3 regions of the Brevibacillus sp. JB24b genome follow, and region 2 is predicted to be linked to each of the others. Evidence: riboswitches for the same ligand, from Rfam matches in the RefSeq annotation. Region 2 holds a riboswitch; each other region holds the start of a gene.
The links. Region 2 has a riboswitch for S-adenosylmethionine ahead of metX (homoserine O-acetyltransferase MetX). Riboswitches for the same ligand answer to the same signal wherever they lie in the genome.
Positions count from the first base shown of each region.

Region 1: it holds a riboswitch for S-adenosylmethionine, as region 2 does, so the genes downstream of both, metK (methionine adenosyltransferase) here and metX (homoserine O-acetyltransferase MetX) in region 2, are expected to answer to the same signal.
Region 3: it holds a riboswitch for S-adenosylmethionine, as region 2 does, so the genes downstream of both, ACQV1I_RS22130 (DUF1722 domain-containing protein) here and metX (homoserine O-acetyltransferase MetX) in region 2, are expected to answer to the same signal.

Region 1 covers NZ_JBNVQV010000001.1:4,943,414-4,947,826, forward strand. Annotated here, with positions in the region: gene ACQV1I_RS23195 (sensor histidine kinase) at 1-1,128, opposite strand, end outside; gene ACQV1I_RS23200 (polysaccharide deacetylase family protein) at 1,140-2,150, opposite strand; gene metK (methionine adenosyltransferase) at 2,312-3,517, opposite strand; SAM riboswitch class I at 3,646-3,765, opposite strand; gene ACQV1I_RS23210 (S8 family peptidase) at 3,839-4,413, opposite strand, start outside.
Region 2 covers NZ_JBNVQV010000001.1:1,312,857-1,317,269, forward strand. Annotated here, with positions in the region: gene ACQV1I_RS06450 (GNAT family N-acetyltransferase) at 1-777, shown strand, start outside; SAM riboswitch class I at 829-939, shown strand; gene metX (homoserine O-acetyltransferase MetX) at 1,044-2,144, shown strand; gene ACQV1I_RS06460 (DUF2507 domain-containing protein) at 2,254-2,733, opposite strand; gene ACQV1I_RS06465 (succinate dehydrogenase cytochrome b558 subunit) at 3,183-3,794, shown strand; gene sdhA (succinate dehydrogenase flavoprotein subunit) at 3,813-4,413, shown strand, end outside.
Region 3 covers NZ_JBNVQV010000001.1:4,709,713-4,714,125, forward strand. Annotated here, with positions in the region: gene ACQV1I_RS22120 (GNAT family N-acetyltransferase) at 1-390, opposite strand, end outside; gene mtnK (S-methyl-5-thioribose kinase) at 516-1,742, opposite strand; gene ACQV1I_RS22130 (DUF1722 domain-containing protein) at 1,765-2,427, opposite strand; SAM riboswitch class I at 2,438-2,560, opposite strand; SAM riboswitch class I at 2,783-2,911, shown strand; gene ACQV1I_RS22135 (2,3-diketo-5-methylthiopentyl-1-phosphate enolase) at 2,996-4,210, shown strand; gene ACQV1I_RS22140 (2-hydroxy-3-keto-5-methylthiopentenyl-1-phosphate phosphatase) at 4,207-4,413, shown strand, end outside.

The sequences.
Region 1 (4,413 bases), 3.6 Mb from region 2:
TATTTGAAACACCACTCTAGTCCCTTCCTTGTTATTGGACGTAATGCCGATTCTACCATTCAGTAATTGGCAACGTTCCTTCATTCCCATTATTCCGAACGATTGTCCTTTTTTGCTAACCTCACTCACATTAAATCCAATTCCATCATCTTTTACGACAATAAACATGTTTTCCAGCTGAAACTCAACCTTTATTTGGACAAAATTAGCTTTCGCATGCTTGTACACATTGTTTAGGCATTCCTGAACTAAGCGAAAAGCTGCTGCCTTAAATGAACTTTCCAGCGTATGTTCTTTACCAAAAACAATTAGATCAATATGTAATTTACTACGATCCTCAAAGGTTTGTATATACTTTTGCAAAGTTGGAATGAGTCCTAAGTCATCTAAAGCCATTGGTCTCAAGTCAAAAATAATTTTTCTAACATCTGCTAAGCTCATTCTTACAATTTCCTTTAAGCTACCTAACTCCTGTTGAGCATCCTGTATTGCGTCGTTTTTCAACATTTTTTCTACAATTTCTGTACGCAATACCACATTGGCCATGGATTGTGCAGGTCCATCATGGATCTCTCGGGCTACCCGCTTACGCTCCTCTTCCTGAGCCTGAATAATTTTCAGTCCCATAAGCTGATGTTGCTTGGCAGACTCCAATGCTTCCTCCACTTTGGACAAGTCCCCTGCTAAAAAACTGTGAACCACGCTGATCTGACTTAAAAGCCCTTCTGCTCTAGTAATTGTCTCTAAGATATTCCGCAGACGAAACTCTAGCTCATCACGGCGTTTCTTGAGATTATTTTCTCGCTCACGCATTAAGGATAGCTCTATCTGAACATTATGAGCTTCTTCATAAGCTGCACGAATATCTGTTTCCGTAAAGCTTTGAAAATTACGGCTTACCTGCACCAATCTCGACCTTGATCGGCGGGACTGTAACTCTAGATTATCAACATTCTGGATCACTTCTGTTAATACTTGCCGTATTTCAACAATCTCTTTTTTGATTGCATTACTCTCCGAACGAGCCCCTTCTGCAATTTGAAATATTTGCTCTTTGCTCATTTCAACCGTTCGAATCGTTTTTTTAATGACCCCATCTAGAAGGCTGATATCAATGCCTTTATCCATGGGTTTCCCCCTTATTGTTCCATTTTTACTTTGGTAAATAGTTCGAGGAGCTGGGGTGCACCTACCTTGCGTATTCCTGCATCGAATCTCGGGATGGAATATGGATTTTCATTTGGCTTCACAACGTCTCTCCTAGATGTAAAGACATATTGATATCCAGCTTCCTTTACCGAGTCAATCACAATGTTGCTTGTATAGCCTTGGGGTAAAGAGAGAGAGGGTATAGGCTTTTTCACAAGTTGTTCTAAGCCCACCTTTGACATCTTAAAATCAACAAATAAACGACTTCGGTACTCTTCCTCATTCTCTGCACGTTGAAATTCTTCTAGGTATACAGGCTCCGTCCCCGCTTTCTGAACTCCCCACTCATCCAGCTCTTTATGTTCATGTAAACTGAATGTGTGCGAGCCAATATCAACTAAGCCGGAAGCCAGCATTTCGTCAATTTGTTGATAAGCTAAAGGAACGGTCATATTTTCTCGCTTTCGATCTAAAGTATCCCGCAATCTGCCTGCAATGACAAAAGCTGCAGACGGATACCCATATTTAGAAAGCAACGGATATGCTTCTGTGTAATAACTCTCATAGCCGTCATCAAACGTAAGTAAAACTGCATTCTCTTTGGCAGTTACGCCTGTTTGCATAAAAGTAAAAAACTCACTTAGGCTGATAGGCTGAAGGTTATGTTCCTTTATAAACTGTAAGTGCTCACCAAACTGCTCTGGTGTCATTACAAAAGGCTTATTACTGTCACGGGTAATGTGATGATAATTCAAGACTACAACCTTGTCTTTATACCATCTCTCGTTTGATAGCTTTTCCTTTGGTTTACTATTTCTAAAAGATGTTTGCTCTAGATCTAACTCTTTATGTTCTAATAAATGAGACGTATGATCCCCCGTCTTTTGTTGCACATAATCCGTATTTTCTACTCCTACACTCTCTGGTCCAAGCCAATACACAAGGGTAGAAAACAAGAGGAGAAGAAAGAAAAAGACGAGAAAGAAAGGTTTTTTCCTCATGATGCGCCATATTCCTTTCGATCTTATTATAGTGCTTTTCGACAAAGATTTACAGAATCCTCTACGTAGTCTAACCCATTGAAGTTGTACTTGCCTAGCCTTTTTCGCAATTTTTGTAAGAAAAAAGAAGCCTAGGAAAATCCCAGGCTTCTTTGTATTTTTTACAGGTTAGCAGCGTCTTTTTTCAGATCTTCTGCTTTATCTGTACGCTCCCATGGTACATTAAGATCATTACGACCAAAATGACCATATGCTGCGGTTTGTTTATAGATCGGACGACGTAGGTCTAATTGCTTAATGATACCTGCTGGACGTAGATCAAAGTGTTTACGAACCAATGCTACCAAATCAGATTCCGCAATTTTTCCTGTTCCAAATGTATTTACAGCGATAGATACCGGTTGAGCTACCCCGATTGCATAAGCTACCTGTACTTCACAATGTTCAGCAAGACCTGCTGCTACAATGTTTTTCGCTACATAGCGAGCTGCATAAGCACCAGAACGGTCTACTTTTGTAGGATCTTTACCGGAGAATGCACCCCCGCCATGACGAGCGTAACCGCCATACGTATCTACGATGATTTTACGGCCAGTTAAACCAGCATCCCCTTGAGGACCACCGATTACGAAACGACCAGTTGGGTTAATAAAGTATTTCGTTTGATCGTCTAACAGATTTGCAGGAACGATCGGTTTAATTACCTGCTCCATTAGATCCTTTTTAATCTGATCTAGTTCTACTTCTGGAGCATGTTGAGTAGAAATAACAATTGTGTCGATGCGAACTGGCTTATCGCCATCGTATTCAACTGTTACTTGAGTTTTACCATCTGGACGAAGGTATTGAAGCGAACCATTTTTACGCACTTCTGTCAGACGACGAGCCAATTGGTGAGCCATACTGATTGGTAGAGGCATCAATTCTGGAGTTTCGTTGCAAGCATAACCAAACATTAGACCTTGGTCACCTGCACCGATCGCTTCGATTTCTGCATCAGTCATACTACCTTCACGAGCTTCCAACGCCTGGTCAACACCTAGTGCGATATCTGCTGATTGCTCGCCGATTGCAGTAATAACACCGCATGTATCTGCATCAAAACCATATTTTGCACGATCGTAACCAATTTCACGAATCGTATCTCTTACTAGCTTTTGGATATCTACATACGTAGAAGTTGTGATTTCACCTGCCACAAGTACTAAACCAGTGGTAACAGATGTCTCGCATGCTACACGAGCATTTGGATCTTTCGATAAGATCGCATCAAGAATAGAATCAGAGACTTGGTCACAAATCTTATCTGGATGTCCTTCAGTAACGGACTCAGATGTAAACAAGCGACGCCCTTTTTGCAATTCCATACCTAAAAACCTCCTTCAACTGGAAACATGATATAATATGTTTGCCGAGCCAGGTTTCCATCACGACAAAAAGAAAAACCTTTCCCTTCGTTGAGGAAAAGGTTGCTTTTCTAGTGCGTTCCTTAACCCTCTTATCGGCCAGAGTGAGTCTAACTATTTAAATAGTTATCCTTCTCTGCTGGTTAGCACCGCTCAAAACGGTTGCCGGGCTTCATGGGGCCAGTCCCTCCACCTACTCTGGATAAGAGTAATATCCATGATTTATAGAATAATCTTTTTTTAGAAGGGTGTCAATGTACTTCAGTAAAATAATCCGATATTTTACAATTGGAATGATTTAGCTAAAACGGTAACCATTTCTCCTCGCTTTACCGGACGCTCCGGCTTAAAGGTTCCATCCTGATAACCATGTAACCAACCATAGCGTGAAAGGGTCTCTATTGCAGCCACCGCCCAATGTGAATTAGGCACATCCCGATAAGAAACACTAGACGATTTCGATACGTTTAGTTTCTTAGCACGCGCAATCATCAAAGCCATCTCTGCTCGATTAACAGATCGATCCGGTTCAATTTTTCCGTTGAAGCCGTTCATAATCCCCATTTGTGAAGCCTGTAATAGACTCTCATACGCCCAATGCTTTTTGTTTAAATCCTTATAGGTATTAGTACCCAATCGACCAACAGGTATCTTTTTGGCCTTCATCGAACGTAGAAGCATATCTGCAAACTCAGCTCGTGTCATATTTGCATCTGGACGGAAACTATACGTATTAGGTACCGTAATAACCCCACGTTGAGTTAAGCGCCCTATATCATTTCTAGCCCAATGCCCATGTATGTCTCGAAAGCCTGCATACATTTCCTGACGAGTTAACGTAAATCGATATGCATCAT
Region 2 (4,413 bases):
TTGGTATCAAAAGAGAGAAGCTTGAACTTATTTCTTATTGGTGATGTAGAAAATTTTGGCTTCTCTACACCTTTTCAAGAGTTATGGGGAGAATGGTCAGCGAGTGACCAGACAAAACTCTCTGCGGTACTCCTGCGGTATTATCACTCGTACGTATTTTATGCTTTGGATAGGTTTGATATCGAAGGGTTCAGTGAAATTATACTTGCTGACAAGAAGCTGGAGGTTTTATCAGGAAAACAAGATTCTTTACAGGACTTTGCAAGCCATCTTCCGAAGCATGAGATCAAAACTACCTATTTTGCAGAATTAGAAGATGACTCTCAACTATCTCAGGATGACATCAAGGGATTTGAGGTAAAAAAAGCCACAGTTCATGATGTCGTAAAAATCGTCAGCCTACGTGATCAGATACAAGAGTTTGGCAGATCTGCTGATGCAGAAGAAGCATTGAAACACACACTGGAAAGCGGTACAGGGAGAACTTATTATGTAGAGGTGAACACAGAAACGGTAGCCTGTGCTTCAACAACAGCCGAGTGTTCGATGGCTGCCATGATTGTTGGTGTTTGTACTCATCCCCTTTATCGTAAGCGGGGGTATGCTAGTGCTTGTATGGTAGCGCTGTGCAGGGATGTTTTGGCGGAAGGGCGAAGCTTGTGCTTGTTTTATGATAACCCAACGGCTGGAGCTATTTATAAACGTTTGGGCTTTCAGGACATTGGAATGTGGACGATGTATCAAATAAAAAGAGAAGAATCCTTTTCGTTGAAATAGATTGACAATTCTTACTCGAAAGAAGTATGATAAACAAAATTATATAGAAATCTCTTATCAAGAGTGGTGGAGGGACTGGCCCGAAGAAACCCGGCAACCCCGCAAGAAGCGGAGAGGTGCTAAATCCAGCAGGCACGCATGAAGTAGTCTGGCAGATAAGAGCGGGTCTAGTCGATACGATCAAACCCCTCTTCTCCGGAAGAGGGGTTTTTTAGCACATATGTACCTGCGCTTTAGGGCATCAAGTGGAAATAGGAGGAATTGTATTGAAAAAAGCAACGATTCACGACCTAGAGTTGGAATGTGGCGAGGTGCTCCGTCAAGTGGAAATCGGATATACGACAAGCGGTACGTACAACTCTGAGCAATCGAATGCAATTTTGGTGTGTCATGCATTAACGGGAGACAGTCAAGTTGTAGGTGATGGTGAAAAGTCAGGCTGGTGGGATGGATTGATTGGGCCAGGGAAAGCGATTGATACCAATTTCTATTACGTGATTTGCGCAAACGTACTAGGTGGTTGCTACGGAACAACAGGGCCTGCAAGTATGAATAGGGAGACTGGAGAGCCATATGCGACTCATTTTCCTGTTGTGACCATCCGGGATATGGTGCGGGCTCAATATAAGCTCATCGAGCAGTTGGGTATCCCGCATCTTTATGCGGTCATAGGTGGTTCGATGGGTGGGATGCAAGTTTATGAGTGGGCAGTTGAATACCCACAGATGATGGATTTGGTGGTACCAGTTGCTACCTGCGCACAGTTATCTGCTATGGCCATCGCTTATAATGATGTGGCAAGGCAAGCGATCTGCAATGATCCTGATTGGAATAATGGTCATTATTATCCGAATCAAGGCCCAATTCGCGGATTATCAACGGCGCGTATGGTCGGCATGATTACATACCGGACAGCCGAATTATTTGAAGAGCGATTTGGTAGGGCTCATCAAGGCACCGTGCATGCCGACTTAGTGGAGACCACTTTTGAAGTGGAGAGCTATTTACGTTATCAAGGAGATAAACTTGTGCAACGGTTTGATGCAAATAGCTACCTCTATCTGCTAAAAGCAATGGATACACACGATATCGGTAGAGGAAGGGATGGAATTGAAAACGCACTGACACGCATCGATGCAAAGGTGGTCTGTATAGCTATTTCCAATGATTTATTGTATCCAATTCCCCATCAGCTTTGGCTATCCTCTACATTAAAGAGACAGGGGAAAAACGTTGATTTTTTTGCGATTGACTCTGTATTTGGTCATGATGGTTTTTTAGTTGAAATAGACAAAATGGCTCAATTGCTAGGGCCTTATTTTCCTGTGAGAGTAAAAGGTCAACAAACATCACAATTAATTGGATAACCAGCTTCTCTGCTCTAAAAAGTAGGTAGGAGATAGATAGGCAACAACAATAATGATTACTAGTAGCTGTTTTATGCGGATATAAGAGCTTGCACGTAAAAACAGGTTGTTACCCTGAGATAACAACCTGAATATGTGCAGTTGGTTCTTTTTTTTTGTCCTTTTCCAGGAGAGTGAGTGTGGCATTTGTCTCACGTTCTAACCAGTTACCAATAGATCCGGCAAGAAAGCCTGTTTCAAACTGTAGGGTACGTTCTAATCGGTTTGTCGTCTGCATGGTAAGATGGGGATGTGTCAGGAGATACTCAATCTGTTTAGCTGTACAAGAGATTAGTTCAAGCTTTCCTAAGCCAAGTTGGATGAAGGCTAATATCAGATCCTCTGCTGCATGTATATGATAGGTCTCCCCTATCTCTTTTCCCATCCAATAAAGAATGGGACCTTCGCAATCTCCCAATAATTCCTGTGTGACTACATTTCGAAAAAAGAGATGACCGGCAAAGGGCATGTTCATTTGTTGCATGCGCTGACGATCATGTGGTGAAAACGTAGGTAAAAGTTGTTGTAAGACATCAGTAGCTTGTCTCACTGTAGCTCGTCCTCCTTTTGTGCATGATTTCTATTCTATGAAGCAAAAAAACATTTATGCTAAGACTAAGAAATTGATAGGAGTAAGATAGGATTGTTATAGATTACAATTAATCTAAGAATGTATTAAGTCTATTCAATTGCTTGACGCTACTAAAAGGTAGGAGTACAATTGTTTTGGTCACATAATTTCCAATCTTTATTCTTTATTTGGACACAACTCGTTTGCGCCCGCGGCTTTTTATACGTTGGATTGACAGACTTTTGAAACCATTTCGCAAACTGGAAACATTTTGTTATTCCTATTGAGAGACTGGTTCTTCGTGCATAGAGGATGTTCTTCCAAAGTGGAAGCGGAGCGGAACATGTGTCTTGCTGAAACCTACAGGGTTAAAGCATAGGTATTGTAAGATAACATTTTCCACACATCAATGAAGGGGGGACCCAGGCATGGCAAGTAAGAAAAACTTCGCTTTGCACAAGCTTCACACTCTACTCGGGTTGTTTCCGATCGGGTTGTTTTTACTGTTCCATTTAACGGCGAACTTTCAAGCAACCAAAGGGCCGGAAGCATTTAACGAAGCGGTTGGTCTAATTGAAAAGGCACCGTTCTTATTGTTTATGGAATTTGCATTCATTTATCTCCCGCTGTTGTTTCACGCCATTTACGGTCTATATCTTGCATTTCAAGCAAAACCTAACAATGGCAACTACTCGTTTTTCCGTAATCAAATGTATCTCTGGCAGCGTATTACAGGTGTTTTCACGCTGATTTTCGTAGCGTGGCATGTGTGGCAAACTCGTATTGCCAAAGCTCTTGGTACCGCCGAAATTAACTATGACCTCATGCATGATATTTTTACTAACCCAGTAATGATAGCGTTTTACGCTGTGGGAGTTCTATCCGCTGTGTTCCACCTTTGCAATGGTGTATGGTCGTTCTTAGTGCATTGGGGCATTACAGTAGGGCCACGTTCACAACGTATGGCAACTTATTTCACCATGATCCTGTTCGTAGCATTATCCTACGTAGGCTTGCGTGCCGTATTTGCATTCGTGTAAGAGAAGGGGGAATAAAACATGGCGAAGGGTAAATTAATTATTGTCGGCGGTGGCTTGGCTGGACTTATGGCGACAATTAAAGCAGCAGAAAAAGGGGTAGCCGTAGAACTTTTTTCCCTAGTTCCGGTTAAGCGCTCTCACTCTGTCTGTGCGCAGGGTGGTATTAACGGAGCTGTTAATACCAAAGGGGAAGGCGACTCTACTTGGGAACACTTTGATGACACGATTTATGGCGGTGACTTCCTAGCAAACCAACCACCAGTAAAAGCAATGTGTGATGCTGCACCTGGTATCATTTATATGCTAGACCGTATGGGAGTTATGTTCAACCGTACTCCAGAAGGTCTGCTAGACTTCCGTCGCTTTGGGGGAACGAAGCATCACCGTACTGCATTTGCTGGAGCCACAACAGGCCAACAATTATTATATGCATTAGATGAGCAAGTACGCCGTTATGAGGCAGAAGGACTTGTGAAAAAATATGAGTACTGGGATTTTTTGGGAGCTGTTCTTGATGATGCTGGTGTCTGTCGTGGGATAACTGCACAAAGCATGCGTTCAGGTGAAATTAAAGCCTTCCATGCGGATGCAGTTATCATGGCGACTGGTGGACCTGGTA
Region 3 (4,413 bases), 3.4 Mb from region 2:
TACTCGATGCAGATTCCACTTCCCAAATACCAAATAGTCAAGATATGCTTGTACTGCCTGCGTCATGATGCCTTTCCCCTGAAATTCGGCTCCTAGCCAGTAGCCAATTACCGTTTTACGATGATTCCATTCGATATAATTGGCGGCGATTCTCCCTGCAATTTGGCCTTTATACCAAATCGAATAATGCGTTCCTTGCATATTCGCTGCTTGTTGAATGGCAAAACGAATATTATTTTCTGAATCCTCTACATCTCGTACATTATCTAACCACGGTAAAAACTCCCGTAAATAATCTCGATTTTTTTCTATTAAAGCAAAGGTGACTACTGCATCCTCAATACGGACTTCCTTTAGTTCCAAATCAGGTGATATCACGATATTCTTCATGCTTCTCCTCCCCCTTTTTTGCCCCTGATTGTTCCAATAGATTGAACATTAATTCTCTTAAAAACAAAAATCACCTGCTTGCCCTATTTAGTAGGACAGCAGATGACTCTGTTTTCGATACCATTTTACTTTTGAAAAACTCGTTCCCGTTCAGCGGCAATATCTCGTACGCTCGCAGTTATATCTGCGATTTCTGTAAAATGCTTACGATTGATAATGAGGGATTGACCAATCTCCAAAGCAAGTCTTTCTGCTTCTGCTCGAATCTCTACTTGTTCAATTCTATTTAAGTCAGCCACACCCGCCAATCCAATCACACGTCTCAGGATTTTGCATCCAGCATATCCTGCCGTATCTTGTAAGACTTGAGATACATAGTCCTGCCAAAAATCGGGAACACGCGCACTACGCTCCTCCGCTTGTTTATGCCACAAACGAACGAATTGCGATACAAACTCATTCCATACGTTTTCTACCGTATCCAATAAATAAAAACGATAGCTCTCCCGTTTCTCTATGTCCGCTTGCAACCCGTATTGACCTGCATAATTTAAGATAAGATTAGCGATTACCGCCCCAATGTCAAAACCGATCGGCCCATAAAAAGCAAACTCTGGATCAATCACCTTTGTACTCGTTTGAGTGACAAAAATACTACCTGTATGCAGATCACCATGCAACAAAGCTTCTGCTCGTGTTAAAAAACCGTATTTTAGCTTAGCAATCTCTCGACGTAATGCTTGATTCTCCCATATTGCTTCTATATCTCGACGAATAAGTGGATTAAAATCGTTGGTTTCATGGTCCACATAAGGATCAGTAAATACAAGATCTTCGGTAATTTTACATAGCTCTGGATTAATGAACTTGCTCACATTAGCCTTCTTAGCAAAGGGGTGTATCCCAAGATCAGAGGTAAAGAACAAGGTATGGGCCAGAAAAGTTCCGATATGTCTAGCGAAATGTGGATACACCTCTCCATCAATTAGACCTGCACGGAGTAGCTTATGATCACCGACATCCTCCATAATCGTCAAGGCAAGCTCCGAATTGTGATGGTATACCTCAGGTACTAAATCCCCTACTAGCTCTCGCTGAGTCTTGAGCGCCTCGGCTTCAATTCGCGATCGATCTAGTGTTAACGGCCAAGATTCGCCAACGACGCGAGCATAAGGCAAGGCCTGCTTCACAATGACACTTTTATCGGTCGCTTCATCGGTTATTCTAAAGACCAAATTTAAATTGCCATCACCAATTTCTTGGCTAACAAGAGACGCGTCTTGTGTAAAAATCGTTCCCTGATTCTGTACGTATAAAATGGCTTCTTGAACCGATAACGCTTGATAACCCATATCTTTCCTCTCCTTTTTATCACTAGTATCGGTTGATGTATTGATCGTAATGTGCCAAGGGATGGACGATTCCTTCTAGATTGGCTAATAAGCGATACTTGGTCAATAGGTTAACCTGATACACACCGACTCGCTCCCAGACTTCACTCGGCTCAAGAATATTCCATCGCCCCAAATCCTTTTCAATAAAAAAGTCCTTGCCCCGAAAACGAATCCATGTATGACTGCTAGGAACATCTGGTGAAAATATGCGGGATCGTGACAAATAATCATCACCATATTCCATAGTAAGTAAGAACAATATGCGATGGGCTTCCTCCCAGCTCCTTTGTAATAATACATGCCAGGACCCGCTTTCTTGTTCACTAAGCTTACCGCGTAAATGACCGAATGCATGGCTCAAAGCATTGCAGGCATTGCCTGAATCAATAGGCAATTCCCTGATCTTCTGGAATTCATGTAACAAATGCTCTGCAAATATACTCCAATCTCGCTCGCCTGTTTCTCGTGTCAATTTTAATTGATCCCGAAATGCTTGTGATATCTGCTTATATTTTTGATAACACCTCATCATGACCCAATATTTGTGCTCTGCCCATATCTGTTCACACCATGCTTTGCTTACCAAAGAAAAAGAAAACCTCTTTTCCGAAGAAAAGAGGTCGTTTTTACATGCCATATTCATTAAACGTTCCCCCTTATCTACCAGAATTTTAATGTCTCTGCAGGAATTAGCACCGTGCACACGCCAAGCTAGTGGCTATGTGTCGGTTGCTGGGTTTCATCGGGCCAGTCCCTCCACCGTCTCTGGATAAGGTATCCAAAAGTTATATGTAATTGTAAGTGAATGCAGGTTCTTATCCTACGTAACGAAGCTTCAAAATGAATCGTTAGTAGAAATATACACAGGTAAACCATTTATGTCAAACAATTTATTCAACTCAGATTTTATTTATAAAAGGGTTGACGCATTTTATAAAAAGGGATAAGATGGTCTCCAAGAAACAGCTTCTTTTTTGACAACTACAACAATTATTTAGCTCTTATTGAGAGAAGGCGGAGGGACTGGCCCTATGATGCCCGGCAACCCTCGTATCGGTATAACGATGCGAAACGGTGCTAAATCCTACACATAATCGTGCTTTATTGGTTTATGTGAGAGATAAGAGAAGAAGATCTGTCTATCAGACGCCTCCTTCTCTTGAAGGGGGCGTTTTTAGTTGATAAATTCTCTACCTATAAGGAGGTCATCCATGAGTACAGATCGAATCCTCGTAACCTATTTAACGCAAGCAAAAGATTTACAAAAAAAAGCGGAAGGTATTGCAGTTGGTATGACAGTAGGCTCATGGACAGACCTTCCCCTGGCCAAACAAGAGCAACTACGTGCCTATTTAGGTGAAGTAGCACATGTAGCTCCTCTCGAATCTACCTCATCAGGTGAAACACGAGGTCTTATCACTATTAGTTATCCAACAATATGCTTTACACAAGATATCCCTTCTCTTCTTACAGGGGTATTCGGCAAGCTATCAATGGATGGCAAAATCAAGCTAGTGGATATTCAACTTCCCCCTGCTTTTTTACAAGGCTTTCAGGGTCCGAAATTTGGCATAAAAGGTATACGGAAAATAACCGGTGTGCATGATCGCCCTTTATTAATGAGTATTTTTAAGTCATGCACAGGTTTATCACTAGAGGAATTAGAGGTTCAGTTTCGTGCACAAGCAGAAGGTGGCCTTGATTTGATAAAGGATGACGAAATTTTCTTTGCTGATGATAAAGCTCCGTTTATCCAACGCATCAGACGTTTCAAAGCCATTTCAGATGAAATTGCGGAACAAACCGGTAAGCCTGTCTTGTATGCCGCTAACCTTACAGGACCTAGCTCACAGCTTATTGAGCGGGCGAAACAAGCAATTGATGCAGGTGCTTCTTGCCTCCTGTTTAATGCGCTTGCTTTCGGCTTCGATCTCTTGCAACGTCTAGCAGAAGATCCGGACATTCAAGTACCAATCATGGCGCATCCTGCACTCGCTGGCGCTTATTATCCTAGTCCTGATTACGGCATAGCTGCTCCGCTCTTACTCGGTAATCTATTGCGTTTAGCTGGGGCTGACCTGGTCTTGTTCCCTTCTCCATACGGAAATGTTGCATTAGATAAGCTAGAGGCTAATCAGCTAGCTAATCATTTAGTTGGGGAATACGGTACCTTACAACCTGCCTTCCCCGTTCCATCGGCAGGTATTCATCCTGGATTGGTTCCACAGCTGTACGCTGACTTTGGTCTAGACCAGGTGGTTAACGCAGGCGGCGGTATTCATGGACACCCACTAGGAGCAACAGCAGGCGGTCGAGCGTTCCGTGCCGCTATTGATGCATCCGTAAACGGAATTAGTCTTACTAAGGCAGCTGCCGACTCTGAAGAACTGCGACTCGCACTAGAAAAATGGGGAGGTCTTGCATGACAAAACAACTTGTGCTTTTTTGCGATTTCGATGGAACTATTACAGAAAAAGACAACATTGTAGCAATCATGCGCCATTTTCATCCCCCAGGCTGGGAAGAATTAACCGAACAGATTTTGACGCAAAAAATAACCATTAGAGAAGGGGTAGGAAAGCTTTTTTCCCTGCTTCCCTCTTCACTCGAACACGAAATTACTCAATTT